DNA from 3 places in the Pseudomonas ekonensis genome. Region 2 is predicted to be linked to each of the others. Evidence: predicted binding sites of a transcription regulator. Region 2 holds the regulator's gene; each other region holds the start of a gene.
What was found. Region 2 encodes sigma-54, which starts transcription at its own class of promoters, with help from an activator protein. Its sites were predicted from a motif close to ANTGGCATNNANNTTGCTNT; they were not measured.
Positions count from the first base shown of each region.

Region 1: a site for sigma-54 is predicted at 2,433-2,452, ahead of KVG96_RS16025 (circularly permuted type 2 ATP-grasp protein). Genes of this name have one in related genera too.
Region 3: a site for sigma-54 is predicted at 2,205-2,224, ahead of KVG96_RS15535 (CmpA/NrtA family ABC transporter substrate-binding protein). Genes of this name have one in related genera too.

Region 1 covers NZ_JAHSTS010000002.1:682,936-687,541, reverse strand. Annotated here, with positions in the region: gene speE (polyamine aminopropyltransferase) at 126-1,001, shown strand; gene KVG96_RS16035 (hypothetical protein) at 1,232-1,465, shown strand; gene KVG96_RS16030 (ribonuclease E inhibitor RraB) at 1,662-2,009, shown strand; gene KVG96_RS16025 (circularly permuted type 2 ATP-grasp protein) at 2,486-3,895, shown strand; gene KVG96_RS16020 (alpha-E domain-containing protein) at 3,908-4,606, shown strand, end outside.
Region 2 covers NZ_JAHSTS010000002.1:1,568,834-1,573,439, reverse strand. Annotated here, with positions in the region: gene ptsN (PTS IIA-like nitrogen regulatory protein PtsN) at 1-222, opposite strand, end outside; gene hpf (ribosome hibernation-promoting factor, HPF/YfiA family) at 234-542, opposite strand; gene KVG96_RS20285 (RNA polymerase factor sigma-54) at 616-2,109, opposite strand; gene lptB (LPS export ABC transporter ATP-binding protein) at 2,298-3,023, opposite strand; gene lptA (lipopolysaccharide transport periplasmic protein LptA) at 3,023-3,571, opposite strand; gene lptC (LPS export ABC transporter periplasmic protein LptC) at 3,558-4,130, opposite strand; gene KVG96_RS20265 (KdsC family phosphatase) at 4,139-4,606, opposite strand, start outside.
Region 3 covers NZ_JAHSTS010000002.1:583,853-588,458, forward strand. Annotated here, with positions in the region: gene rlmKL (bifunctional 23S rRNA (guanine(2069)-N(7))-methyltransferase RlmK/23S rRNA (guanine(2445)-N(2))-methyltransferase RlmL) at 1-112, opposite strand, end outside; gene rmf (ribosome modulation factor) at 645-860, shown strand; gene KVG96_RS15530 (quinone-dependent dihydroorotate dehydrogenase) at 1,096-2,115, opposite strand; gene KVG96_RS15535 (CmpA/NrtA family ABC transporter substrate-binding protein) at 2,351-3,562, shown strand; gene KVG96_RS15540 (ANTAR domain-containing response regulator) at 3,578-4,153, shown strand; gene KVG96_RS15545 (nitrate/nitrite transporter) at 4,504-4,606, shown strand, end outside.

The DNA of each region.
Region 1 (4,606 bases), 890 kb from region 2:
CGCAAGGATCGCGCCCGGCCGATGAACCGGGGTTCGACCTGTCATCTTGCGCAACGTAGAATGCGCGCCTTTCCCGGGCAGTCGTCACTGCGACCGTCGCCCCAGCATTCACCGGAGCACGTCCCATGAGCACCACCAAGACCAGCGAGTACCTGGAAACCCTCTACGAAGGCTACGGCCAGCGTTTTCGCATGGAAAAAATGCTGCACGAAGTGCGCACCGAACATCAGCACCTGGTGATCTTCCAGAACCCGCGCATGGGCCGGGTGATGGCGCTGGACGGCGTGATCCAGACCACCGAGGCGGATGAGTTCATCTACCACGAGATGCTCACCCACGTGCCGATCCTCGCCCACGGCACCGCCAAGCGCGTGCTGATCATCGGCGGCGGCGACGGCGGCATGCTGCGCGAAGTGACCAAGCACGCCAGCGTCGAGCACATCACCATGGTCGAGATCGACGGCACCGTGGTCGACATGTGCAAGGAATTCCTGCCGAACCATTCCAAGGGCGCCTACGACGACCCGCGCCTGAACCTGGTGATCGACGACGGCATGCGTTTCGTCGCCACCACCACCGAGAAGTTCGACGTGATCATTTCCGACTCCACCGATCCGATCGGCCCGGGCGAGGTGCTGTTCTCGGAAAACTTCTACCAGGCCTGCCACCGCTGCCTGAACGAGGGCGGCATCCTCGTGACCCAGAACGGCACGCCGTTCATGCAGATCGACGAAGTGAAGACCACCGCCGGCCGCCTGCGCAGCCTGTTCCCGGACTGGCACTTCTATCAGGCGGCCGTGCCGACCTACATCGGCGGCTCGATGACCTTCGCCTGGGGCTCGACCGACCCGGCCTACCGCAAGCTGAGCCGCGAAACCTTGCAGCAGCGCTTCATCGGCAGCGGCATCGTCACCCGCTACTACAACCCGGAAATCCACATCGGCGCCTTCGCCCTGCCGCAATACGTGCTGCAGGCGGTGAACAAGCCGGCCAACGACTGAGCCCTTGCGGGAGCTGCGGGTCGCACCGCCGCTCCCGCGACACCAGGCTGCCCGCTGCACTGCAGGAGCCAGCCTGCTGGCGATGGCGCCCGCCAAGGCGCCGCCTTGCGCAACGGCTCCCGCATGAAAGGTTTTTCATCTCCGTCGGCGACATTCCCCGGGAACGATCAATTCGGCTAAAAGTCGAGATAGGTGTAGGCCCATTTGCGGGCTTGACCGAGGAGGCTCCGATGTCAAAGTGGAAAGTCACTTTCGTGGATGATCATGGCGAAACCGTCAACGAAGTCTTCGAGTGCGAGGAGTGCCCGAGCCACGAGCACGCCGCCCGTCTCATCAAGGAACGATTCCTTCCCGTCGCCGCCGAGCTGGATCTGAACGATCTGGAGGGGCGCACCGCCGATGCCGGCGTCAAGAGCCTCAAGGCTCAGCACAGCATCGAAATCCTCGGCATCACCCCAGTCTGAATCTTTCTGACAGCTGACCGCCAGGCCTTGGCAGCGGCTCTGTCATGGGGCTAATCTGCAAGCGAGATCAGCGAACGGATCGCTAAGGTCTGGTCTTGTCAGCTACATGCTTGTTTCCCGTGGGCAACCCGGTTGCCGCAACGCTTGAGTGCAGGGAATACGGAAAGTCTATCCATCTGTCAGAGGGGGACGTTTCATGAGCACAGCCTACCAAGAAGACATCAGCAGCAACGTGCTGCGCCGCATGAAAGAAGGCGGTTTCGATTTCTCCAGGATCCATCCCATCGAGTTCTACGCCATTTTCCCGAACGAGGAGCGGGCGCGCAGGGCGGCAGGTCATTTTCGCGGTGAATCCTTCAATGCCCAGGTCAGCGTGCGCGACGACGGCGCCTGGCACCTGGAACTGAGCAAGGTCATGCATGCGACCTACGGCGGCATCGGCGACTTCGAGCAGCGTTTCTCCGCTGTGGTGGAGCCGTTGGGCGGCGTCATCGAAGGCTGGGGCGTCAAGCACGAGGTGCGCAACCGGCGGCGCCTGCACTGATCTTTCGCGACAGCGTCGGGCAACGGCTGACCTTCGGGTCGGCCGTTGTCGTTTCCGAACCCCGGAAACGCCGTGGCAAAACCCTGAAACAAGAATCCGAGGCAAAAAAAAGCCACCGTCGAAGGTGGCTCAAAGGGAAGACCGGAAGGAGAGGGAACCGGTCAGGGTCACGGCTGGGCGGGCTGCGGTCGCGGCCATCGATCAGTTGGGCTGCACACTTCGCGGGGGACGTCGTGCAGCGGATGCGCGGATTATCCGCAGGCGCCGCCGGGCAGTGAAATCAACTCTGACTATGCTGGTGATAGGCGACGGCGTTGCGTCGCCATGGAGCGGGGGCGATCGGGTTGGGGCGTTTGCCGCACAGCAATGGTGCGGTGTTCGCGGCGCGATTATCCAACCGACTGAAATCAAAGCGTTTCTGCCGATGGCACGGGCCTTGCGAAGGTTCGGATGTCCGGAGTGACAAGGAGTACGGCATGAACCGCACCCGTTTTGACGAGATGTACGATGCCGGCGGCCAGATCCGCCCGCATTACCGGGAATTCGCCCGCTGGTTGGCCGAGACGCCCGACGAACTGCTGGCCCAGCGGCGACGCGAGGCCGATCTGCTGTTCCACCGTGCCGGCATCACCTTCACCCTCTACGGGGACGAGCAGGGCACCGAGCGCCTGATCCCCTTCGACACCATTCCGCGCAGCATCCCCGCCAGCGAATGGCGGACCGTCGAACGCGGCTGCATCCAGCGGGTCAAGGCGCTGAACCTGTTCCTCGCCGACCTCTACCATGGCCAGCGCATCATCAAGGCCGGGATCATTCCCGCCGAGCAGGTGCTGGCCAACGAGCAGTACCAGTTGGCGATGCAGGGGCTGGATCTGCACCGCGACATCTATTCGCACATCTCCGGCGTCGACCTGGTGCGCGACGGCGACGGCGCCTACTACGTGCTGGAGGACAACCTGCGCACCCCCAGCGGCGTGAGCTACATGCTCGAAGACCGCAAGATGATGATGCGCCTGTTCCCCGAACTGTTCGCCGCCCAGCGCATCGCCCCCATCGACCACTACCCGAACCTGCTGCTCGACACGCTCAAGAGCTCCAGCCCCCTGGACGACCCGAGCGTAGTGGTGCTGACGCCGGGGCGGTTCAACAGCGCGTTTTTCGAGCATGCGTTCCTCGCCCGGGAAATGGGCGTCGAGCTGGTGGAGGGCGCGGACCTTTTCGTGCGCGACGACAAGGTCTACATGCGCACCACCGACGGCCCGAAGGCCGTGGACGTGATCTACCGCCGTCTCGACGACGCCTTCCTCGACCCGTTGGCGTTCCGCCCGGATTCGATGCTGGGCGTGCCGGGGCTGCTGTCGTCCTACCGCTCCGGCAACGTGGTGCTGGCCAACGCGATCGGCACCGGCGTGGCCGACGACAAGTCGGTATATCCGTACGTCACCGAAATGATCCGCTTCTACCTCGACGAGGAGCCGATCCTCAAGAACGTACCGACATGGCAATGCCGCAATCCGTCGGAACTGTCCCACGTGTTGGCCCATCTTCCGGATCTGGTGGTCAAGGAGACCCAGGGCTCCGGCGGCTACGGCATGCTGGTGGGGCCGGCGGCGACGGGGGCGGAGATCGACGCGTTCCGCGAGCGGATCAAGGCCAGGCCCCACGCGTACATCGCGCAGCCGACGCTGTCGTTGTCGACCTGTCCGACCTTTGTCGAGAACGGCATCGCGCCGCGCCACATCGACCTGCGTCCGTTCGTGCTGTCCGGCCGCGAAACCCGGGTGGTGCCCGGCGGCCTGACCCGTGTCGCCCTGCGTGAAGGCTCTCTGGTGGTGAATTCCTCCCAGGGCGGCGGCACCAAGGACACCTGGGTGGTCGAGGATTGAAGGAAGCCTGCCATGTTAAGTAGAACTGCCTCGGATCTGTACTGGATGTCGCGTTACCTGGAGCGGGCGGAAAACCTCGCGCGGATGCTCGACGTCAGCTATTCGCTGTCGCTGATGCCGCAGGGCGGCCGCGGCGACGGCCTGCACGAACTCGCCATGCCGCTGATGATCACCGGCACCCTGGACGACTACCTGGAACGCCACGGCGAGCTGCACGCCGAACGGCTGCTGCACTTCTTCGCCCTCGATGCGGCCAACCCGGCCAGCATCTACAGTTGCCTCGGCGCGGCCCGGGCCAGCGCCCATGCGGTGCGCGGGCGGATCACCGCCGACATGTGGGAGAACATCAACGCCACCTGGCTTGAGATCCGCGGGATCGCCGACCAGGGCCTGAGCCGCTACGGCATGAGCCGCTTCTGCGAATGGATCAAGGAGCGCTCGCACCTGTTCCGCGGCGCGTCCTACGGCACCATCATGCGCAACGACGCGTTCCGCTTCATCCGCCTGGGCACCTTCATCGAACGGGCGGACAACACCCTGCGCCTGCTCGACGCCCGCTACGAGATGGCCGGCGACCAAGCCGAAGCGGTCAGCGACGGCACCGCGCACGCCTATTACCAGTGGAGCGCGCTGCTGCGGGCCCTGTCGTCGTTCGAGGCCTACACCGAGATCTACCGCGATGCGCCCGGCGCCCGGCATGTCGCCGAGTTG
Region 2 (4,606 bases):
GCAACCCTTGAGGCGGCAGTGCGGAATGGCGATGCCGTTGCCGAAGCCGGTGGAGCCGAGCTTCTCACGGGCGACCAGTGCCTCGAAGACATCTTGCATCTCCAGATCCGGCACTTCCCGGGCGATCAGGTTGGCAATTTGTTCGAGGGCTTTCTTTTTGCTGCCGCCCGGCACGTTCACGAGGGAACGGCCGGGGGTCAGGATACTTTCAAGTCGGATCATGGAGTGGGGGGTTATCGACCGGTAGCGCCCTGAAGGACTTTCTGGGTCTTTTCCTTATGCGTTTTGAGTTGGCGATCCAGTTTGTCGGTCAGGAGGTCAATGGCTGCGTACATGTCGTCATGTTCGGCATTGGCCACCACTTCCTTACCCGGCACATGCAGCGTGGCTTCGATTTTCTGTTTGAGCTTCTCGACGGTCATGATCACCTGAACGTTGGTGATCTTGTCGAAATGTCCCTCGATCTTCTTGAGCTTGGACTCGACGTACTCGCGCAGAGGGGCGGTCACTTCCAGTTGGTGTCCACTGATGTTGACTTGCATACAGCTTCTCCTTCGTTGCCAGTGCATAAAGCGGCAGGCGGGATAGCCTGCCACTGGAACGCTGTAACGTGGCTTACATCAACCGCTTGCGTTCGCTCGAAGGCGCGATCCCGAGGGATTCGCGGTACTTGGCGACGGTGCGGCGAGCCACCTGAATGCCTTGTGCCTCCAGTAAACCAGCGATCTTGCTGTCGCTCAACGGCTTTTTCTGATTTTCCGCGGCAACCAGTTTCTTGATGATCGCGCGGATCGCCGTGGACGAGCATTCGCCGCCTTCGGAGGTGCTGACGTGGCTGGAGAAAAAGTATTTCAGCTCATAAATGCCCCGGGGGGTATGCATGAACTTTTGCGTGGTCACCCGGGAAATCGTCGACTCGTGCATGCCCACCGCTTCGGCGATGTCATGCAGCACCAGGGGTTTCATGGCTTCGTCGCCGTACTCCAGGAAACCGCGCTGATGCTCGACGATCTGGGTCGCCACTTTCATCAGGGTCTCGTTGCGGCTCTGCAGGCTCTTGATGAACCAGCGCGCCTCTTGCAGCTGGTTGCGCATGAAGGTGTTGTCGGCGCTGGTGTCGGCGCGGCGCACGAACCCGGCGTACTGGGCGTTGACCCGCAGGCGCGGCACGGATTCCTGGTTCAGCTCGACCAGCCAGCGTTCGTTGTCCTTGCGCACGATGACGTCCGGCACCACGTACTCGGCCTCGGACGATTCGATCTGCGAGCCCGGGCGCGGGTTGAGGCTCTGCACCAGCTCGATGACCTGGCGCAGTTCGTCTTCCTTGAGTTTCATGCGCCGCATCAGCTGGCTGTAGTCGCGGCTGCCGAGCAGGTCGATGAAGTCGGTGACCAGGCGTTTGGCCTCCGTCAGCCACGGGGTCTTGGCCGGCAGCTGGCGCAATTGCAGCAGCAGGCATTCGCCGAGGTTGCGGGCGCCGATGCCCGCCGGCTCGAACTGCTGGATGCGGTGCAGGACGGCTTCGATCTCGTCGAGCTCGATGTCCAGCTCCGGATCGAACGCGTCGAGGATTTCTTCGAGGGATTCGTCGAGGTAGCCCTGATTGTTGATGCAGTCGATCAGGGTGACGGCGATCAGGCGGTCGGTGTCCGACATCGGCGCCAGGTTGAGTTGCCACAGCAGGTGGCTTTGCAGGCTCTCGCCGGCGGAGGTGCGGGTGGTGAAGTCCCACTCGTCGTCATCGTTGCCGGGCAGGCTGCTGGCGCTGGTCTGGTAGACGTCTTCCCAGGCGGTGTCGACCGGCAGTTCGTTGGGGATGCGCTCGCTCCATTCGCCGTCCTCGAGGCTGTCCACCGTCGGCGCCGTCTCTTGGTAGGCCGGTTCCTGGATCTCGGTGTTGGGCTTCTGTTCGGCGTTGTCGGCCATGGGGTCGGAATTGTCGAAGTCGTCGCCGTCTTCCTGGCGCTCGAGCATCGGGTTGGATTCCAGGACCTCCTGGATCTCCTGCTGCAGGTCCAGGGTCGACAATTGGAGCAGGCGGATGGCCTGTTGCAGCTGCGGCGTCATCGTCAGCTGCTGGCCCATTCTCAAGACTAGCGATGGTTTCATGGCAGGGGCTTAACACCTTATTTGCCGGCGCACATGCGCCATCCACTACAGGGCGCCGAGGCGCCAAACTTAAGCAAATTATATGCCTGAAACTGAAGTGTTTGCCTAGAGCGCTGTAACAATTAAAGCGCATAAAACCGCGCTCGAATCGATGCAGCGCAGGGGCGGCAGGGCGGCCACCTCAGCGCTTACAGGCGGAACTCGTGGCCCAGGTACACTTCCTTCACCAGGTCGTTGGCGAGGATGGTGTCCGAGTCGCCTTCGGCGATCAGCTGGCCGTCGTTGACGATGTAGGCCGTTTCGCAGATGTCCAGGGTCTCGCGCACGTTGTGGTCGGTGATCAGCACGCCGATGCCCTTCGCCTTGAGGTGGTGGATGATCTGCTTGATGTCGCCCACCGAGATCGGGTCCACACCGGCGAACGGTTCGTCGAGGAGGATGAATTTCGGTGCGGTGGCCAGGGCCCGGGCGATTTCCACGCGACGGCGTTCGCCGCCGGACAGGCTCATGCCGAGGTTGTCGCGGATGTGGCTGATGTGGAATTCCTGCAGCAGGCTTTCGAGTTCCTTGCGCCGGCCGGCCTTGTCGAGCTCCTTGCGGGTCTCGAGGATGGCCATGATGTTGTCGGCCACCGACAGTTTGCGGAAGATCGACGCTTCCTGCGGGAGATAGCCGATGCCGGCCTTGGCGCGGCCGTGCATCGGCTGGTGGCTGACGTCCAGGTCGTCGATCAGGACGCGGCCCTGGTCGGCCTGCACCAGGCCGACGATCATGTAGAAGCAGGTGGTCTTGCCGGCGCCGTTGGGGCCGAGCAGGCCCACGATCTGACCGCTGTCGATGGACAGGCTGACGTCGCGCACGACCTGGCGGCTCTTGTAGCTCTTGGCCAGATGCTGGGCTTTCAGGGTTGCCATTACTGGGCCTTCTGTCCGTCGGTTTTCTGTTTCGGCTGGATCACCATGTCGATCCGCGGACGCGACTCGGTCACCTTGTTGCCGGTGGCGCGACCGGCGCTGGCCAGCTTCTTCACCGTGTCGTAGACGATCTTCTCGCCCTGGGTGGTGTTGCCGTCCTTGTCGATGACCTTGGCGCGGTCGATCAGCACGACGCGGTTCTGCTGCGCGTGGTACTGGATGGTCACGCCGTAGCCCTGGACGGGCTTGGTGTCGCCCTGGGTCTGCAACTGCTCGAAGTAGGCCAGGTTGCCCACCGAGGTCACGACGTCGATGTCGCCGTTGGGCGCGCGGGTCATGGTCACGGTGTTGCCTTTCACGATCATGGAGCCCTGGGTGATGATCACATCGCCCTTGTAGGTCGCCACGCCGTTCTTGTCGTCGAGCTGGGCGTCGTCGGCCTGGATGCGGATCGGCTGCTGGCTATCGTTCGGCAGGGCCCAGGCGCTCGCGCTTCCCAGTGCTGCGCCCAGACTGAGCAAAATAGGGAGGGTTTTAACGAGCCTCATACTGTCCTCTTACGTTCGATAGCAGGTGGATCCTGCTGTCTTTCAGGTACGCTTTCATTCCTTTGCCGGTCGATACGCCGCCAGCGCCGTCAATTCTAACGGGTTGCTCGGTCTGCGCATATTGCTGCTGCGGGAACACTGTCATGCGGGTGGTGGTGATCAGGGTGTCGCGGTTCTTTTCGTCGGTGCGCTTGATGCGCACCGAGTCGATCAGTTCGACTTCGGTGCCGCCGGGGTTCACTTCGCCGCGTTCGCTGGTGACGTGCCACGGGTACTCGGTGCCGCGGAACATGTTCAGGTCGGGCTTGGTGACCAGGGTGATGTCGGTGGCCTTGACGTGCTCGGCCTTCTGCGACGTCATTTCGTACTGCACCTTGCCGTCTTCCAGGTACTGCAGCGTGTGGGTGTTGGTCGCGTACCAGTCGATCGGGCTTTCCTGGGCCGAGACCGCCGGCTTGTCGAGGAAGCGCTCGGGGCTGATGTTCCAGTAGCCGACCGCGCCGAAGATCGCCGCGATGCAGCAGAACAGCAAGATGTTGCGAAACTTTTTGCTAAACATGGTCTGGCTCACAGATATGCGGCGTTGGCGGCATCGAGGCGGCCCTGGGCGCGCAAGATCAATTCGCAGAATTCCCGCGCGGCGCCTTCGCCGCCGCGGGCCTGGGTGACGCCATGGGCATGTTCGCGCACGAACGCGGCGGCATTGGCCACGGCCATGCCGAGCCCGACGCGGCGGATCACCGGCAGGTCGGGCAGGTCGTCGCCCAGGTAGGCGACCTCTTCATAGCTTAGGCCCAGTTGCTCCAGAAGGCCGTCGAGCACCACCAGTTTGTCCTCGCGGCCCTGGAACAGGTGCGGGATGCCCAGGTTCCTGGCCCGGCGCTCGACCACCGGGGTCTTGCGGCCGCTGATGATCGCGGTCTGGACGCCGGCGTTCATCAGCATCTTGATGCCTTGGCCGTCCAGGGTGTTGAAGGTCTTGAATTCGCTGCCGTCTTCGAGGAAGTACAGGCGGCCGTCGGTGAGGACGCCGTC
Region 3 (4,606 bases), 980 kb from region 2:
CGGCGGAGGTGTGTTCGCGGGCCTCTTCAAGGCCAAGCCCGACGGCTTCCTCGATGAGCAGGCCTTCAAGGCCTTTTGGGCAGGTGAGGAAGAGTTCGAAACGATCGGACATGGTATTTCCAGAGCCTTTGGCTGTGTGGGCCGGCAACGCATCGCCGACCCGGTTTTCAATCAGGCGCTTTTCTGCAAGAGCGCCCGCGTGGCACGAAGGTGTGCCGTTCCATCCCCCGCTGCTCGGGTCAAAAGAGCTTAGATGCCGGGACAGATAAAAAAGTTGATGCAACAAAATGACTCAAAGCAACCCTTCGTCGAATAGTACCTGACTGCAAGCGTGGGTCATTCTCACTAAAGGATTAACCCCATCATTCGACGCAGCGCCGATCATACCGGGGTTTGACCAATAAACATTGGAAAAATACGCTGTTACTTATCGCCATAGCACGCTTTTCGTTACGTCCTTATGACAAAACGGTCATTCCCTCGATGTGACTCATTGGTTAGAACTGACTCCAGGTTGACGTCGCAACGGCGTCAACACCTTGGCTCGCCACGCCGGCAGCGAGCCGCCAACGGCAGAGTTTTTCTGCCTGACCCCGTTGGGGGTCGACGCGACACAAACAGTCAACAAGTGAGGGAAACACCCTATGAGAAGACTTAAGCGTGATCCGTTGGAAAGAGCATTTTTGCGCGGATATCAATATGGCGTTGGTGGCAAATCCCGTGAGCTTTGCCCATTTACTCTACCGTCGGTGCGCCAAGCCTGGATCAACGGCTGGCGGGAAGGACGCGGCGACAACTGGGACGGTATGACCGGCACTGCGGGAATCCACAGACTCAACGAACTTCACGCCGTCGGCTGACACAGGGCACTTATTCCGACACGACAATCTGAATTCGCAACGATTTAACCACGCACGTCCTTCCCGGACGGCGGGCTACGGCCCAGGGGCTCCTTCGAGGAGCCCTTTTTTATGCCTGACCGTATCCCGGCAGCGCTCCCGCCGACGTTATCGCCAGCAGGCTGGCTCCTACAGAGCCCGGCGGTCGCCACAAATCCCTGTGGGAGCCAGCCTGCTGGCGATGGCGTCATAGGCTTCAGCGCAGGGCGGCGATCGCGTCCACGGATTCGCGGATCAGCGCCGGGCCCTTGTAGATGAAGCCGGAATAGATCTGCACCAGACTCGCACCTGCGGTGATCTTCTCGGCCGCGTGCTTGCCTTCGGTGATGCCGCCGGCCGCGATGATCGGCAGACGCCCGCCCAGTTCGGCGGCCAGCACTTTCACGGTGTGGGTGCTCTTGTCGCGGACCGGCGCGCCGGACAGGCCGCCCGCCTCGTCGCCGTGCTCCATGCCTTCAACGCCTGCGCGGCCCAGGGTGGTGTTGGTGGCGATCACCGCGTCCATCCCGGTCTCGATCAGCGCCTGCGCCACCTGGGCGGTTTCCTCATCGGTCATGTCCGGCGCGATCTTGATCGCCAGCGGCACGTGCTTGCCATGCTGCAGGGCCAGTTCGGCGCGGCGCGCCGCCAGATCCGCCAGCAGTTGCTTGAGCGAATCGCCGAACTGCAGGCTGCGCAGGCCCGGGGTGTTCGGCGAGCTGACGTTGACCGTGACGTAACTGGCGTGGGCGTAGACCTTGTCCAGGCAGATCAGGTAGTCGTCCACCGCGCGCTCGACCGGGGTGTCGAAGTTCTTGCCGATGTTGATCCCCAGCACGCCCTTGTACTTGGCCGCCGCGACCCGCGCCAGCAGGTTGTCCACGCCGAGGTTGTTGAAGCCCATGCGGTTGATGATCGCCTCGGCCTCCGGCAGGCGGAACAGCCGCGGCTTGGGGTTGCCCGGCTGCGCGCGCGGGGTGACGGTGCCGATCTCGACGAAGCCGAAGCCCAACTGCGAGAAGCCGTCGATGGCCGCGCCGTTCTTGTCCAGGCCGGCCGCCAGGCCCACCGGGTTCGGGAAATCGAGGCCCATTACGGTCACCGGCACCTGCGCCGGCGCCTTGCACAGCAAGCCGTTGAGGCCCAAACGCCCGCCCGCGCCGATCAGGTCCAACGACAGATCGTGGGAGGTTTCCGGGGAAAGTTTGAACAACAGCTGACGGGCCAGGGTGTACATGGTCGGCGATGACTCGGGCGGCGAAAAGAGGCGGCGATTATAGCCGGGCATCACCCTGGCGCGCGAGGCGCACGCGCAAATCGGCCCGCGCTGGCATATGCCTTGCACCCGCCGTTCCATCAGCCCGCGAGCCAACGGCGGCCGGCGGGCACAGACAAGGGCGTCGTCACCCGGCATTGCGCGGACAAGGCCGGGTGACGGCGTTTTTTTGAGGCCGCTTTGGCAGGTGCTTGCGATGAATGAACCCTCCGCCGGGCCCTTGGCCTGGGTCAACGGCAGCGACGCTCCGGAAAAGAATACGATCGACCTCGGCTTCATGGCCCTGAGCGACTGTGCCTCGGTGGTGGTCGCCGCCACCCAGGGCTTCGCCCAGCCCTATGGCCTGACCCTGAACCTCAAGCGCCAGAGCTCCTGGGCCAACCTGCGCGACAGGCTGGTCAGCGGCGAACTGGACGCCGCCCACAGCCTGTACGGCCTGGTCTACGCCGTGCACCTGGGCATCGGCGGCGTGGCGCCCACCGACATGGCGGTGCTGATGGGCCTGAACCAGAACGGCCAGAGCCTGAACCTGTCCCATGGCCTGCAACGGCTGGGGGTGACCGCTCCTGAAGCGCTGACGGCCCATGTGCACCAATCCCGGGCAAAACTCACCTTCGCCCAGACCTTCCCCACCGGTACCCACGCCCTGTGGCTCTATTACTGGCTGGCGAGCCAGGGCATCCACCCGCTGCGGGACGTCGACAGCGTGGTGGTGCCGCCGCCGCAGATGGTCGCTCACCTGCAGGCCGGGCGCATCGACGGCTTCTGTGCCGGCGAGCCCTGGGCCGCCGCAGCCGTGCAGCAGGACCTCGGCTTCACGATGGCGACCACCCAGGCCTTGTGGCCCGATCACCCGGAAAAGGTGCTGAGCTGCACCCGCGCGTTCGTCGAGCAATACCCCAACACCGCCCGGGCCCTGGTGATGGCGGTGCTGGAAGCCAGCCGCTTCATCGAGGCCAGCACGGAAAACCGGCGCAGCACCGCGCAACTGCTGAGCGCGCCGCCCTACCTGGACGCGCCGGCCTCGTGCATCGAGCCGCGCTTTCTCGGCGACTACGCCGACGGCCTCGGCCACCGCTGGCAGGATCGGCATGCCTTGAGCTTCCACCGCGACGGCGCCGTCAACCTGCCCTACCTTTCCGACGGTATGTGGTTCATGACCCAGTTCCGCCGCTGGGGCCTGCTGCGCGACGACCCGGACTACCTCGGCGTCGCCCGCCAGGTGCAGCAACTGGCGCTGTACCGCGACGCCGCCGCGGCCGTGGGCGTGCCGGCAGCCTTCGCCGACATGCGCAGCAGCCAGCTGATCGACGGCAAGGTCTGGGACGGCAGCGACCCCGCCGCCTACGCCCGCGGCTTCCGGCTACACGCCATGAACGACAGCGCGCCGCCGCTGGCCCGCCGCTGACAGGAGACCGCGAACATGCTGCGCATTCTGCTGATCGACGACACCGCCAAGAAAGTCGGGCGCCTGAAGGCTGCGCTGACCGAGGCCGGCTTCGATGTCATCGACGAGTCCGGCCTGACCATCGACCTGCCCGGGCGCGTCGAAACGGTGCACCCCGACGTGATCCTGATCGATACCGAGTCACCGGGCCGCGATGTGATGGAACAAGTGGTGCTGGTCACCCGCGACCGGCCCCGGCCGATCGTGCTGTTCACCGACGAGCACGACCCCGGGGTGATGCGCCAGGCGATCAAGTCCGGGGTCAGTGCCTACATCGTCGAAGGCATTCACGCACAGCGCCTGCAGCCGATTCTCGACGTGGCCATGGCCCGCTTCGAAAGCGACCAGGCCCTGCGCGCCCAACTGCTGGCCCGCGACCAGCAGTTGGCCGAACGCAAGCGCATCGAGCTGGCCAAGGGGCTGCTGATGAAGATGAAGGACTGCAACGAGGAAGACGCCTACACCCTGATGCGCCGCCAGGCCATGAGCCGCCAGCAGAAACTGATCCAGGTGGCGGAGCAGATCATTGCCATGAGCGAGCTGCTGGGCTGAAACCACCCTTGTTGTCACCTGTGGCGAGGGAGCTTGCTCCCGCCGGGTTGCGCGGCGACCCCGGTTTTCATGGGCGATCCGCACCCAAGCGGGCGCAAGCGCCCTCACCGCAACAGCGGTTGGCACAGATCTGGCTAAGCACTCCACACAGGTAACCAACGGCGGTTGCCCCACCCTACGACAAAGACGTCGCTCATCCGCCTCGCCCCTGCGGCGATCCGGATAGCGGCGTCTTTGCGTTTTGGCCCCACAGACCGGGGCCGGTGGTGCGGCCGTGGCGGCGCGCCACCGGCTGGCATGACCCCTTCTCGGGACAACGGCTCCCGAGCCACTCACAGCTGAGGTGCGCGATGAATTCAAGCTTCTGGAAATCCGGCCATACCCCGACCCTGTTCGCGGCCTTCCTGTATTTCGACCTGAGCTTCATGGTCTGGTACCTGCTCGGCCCGCTGG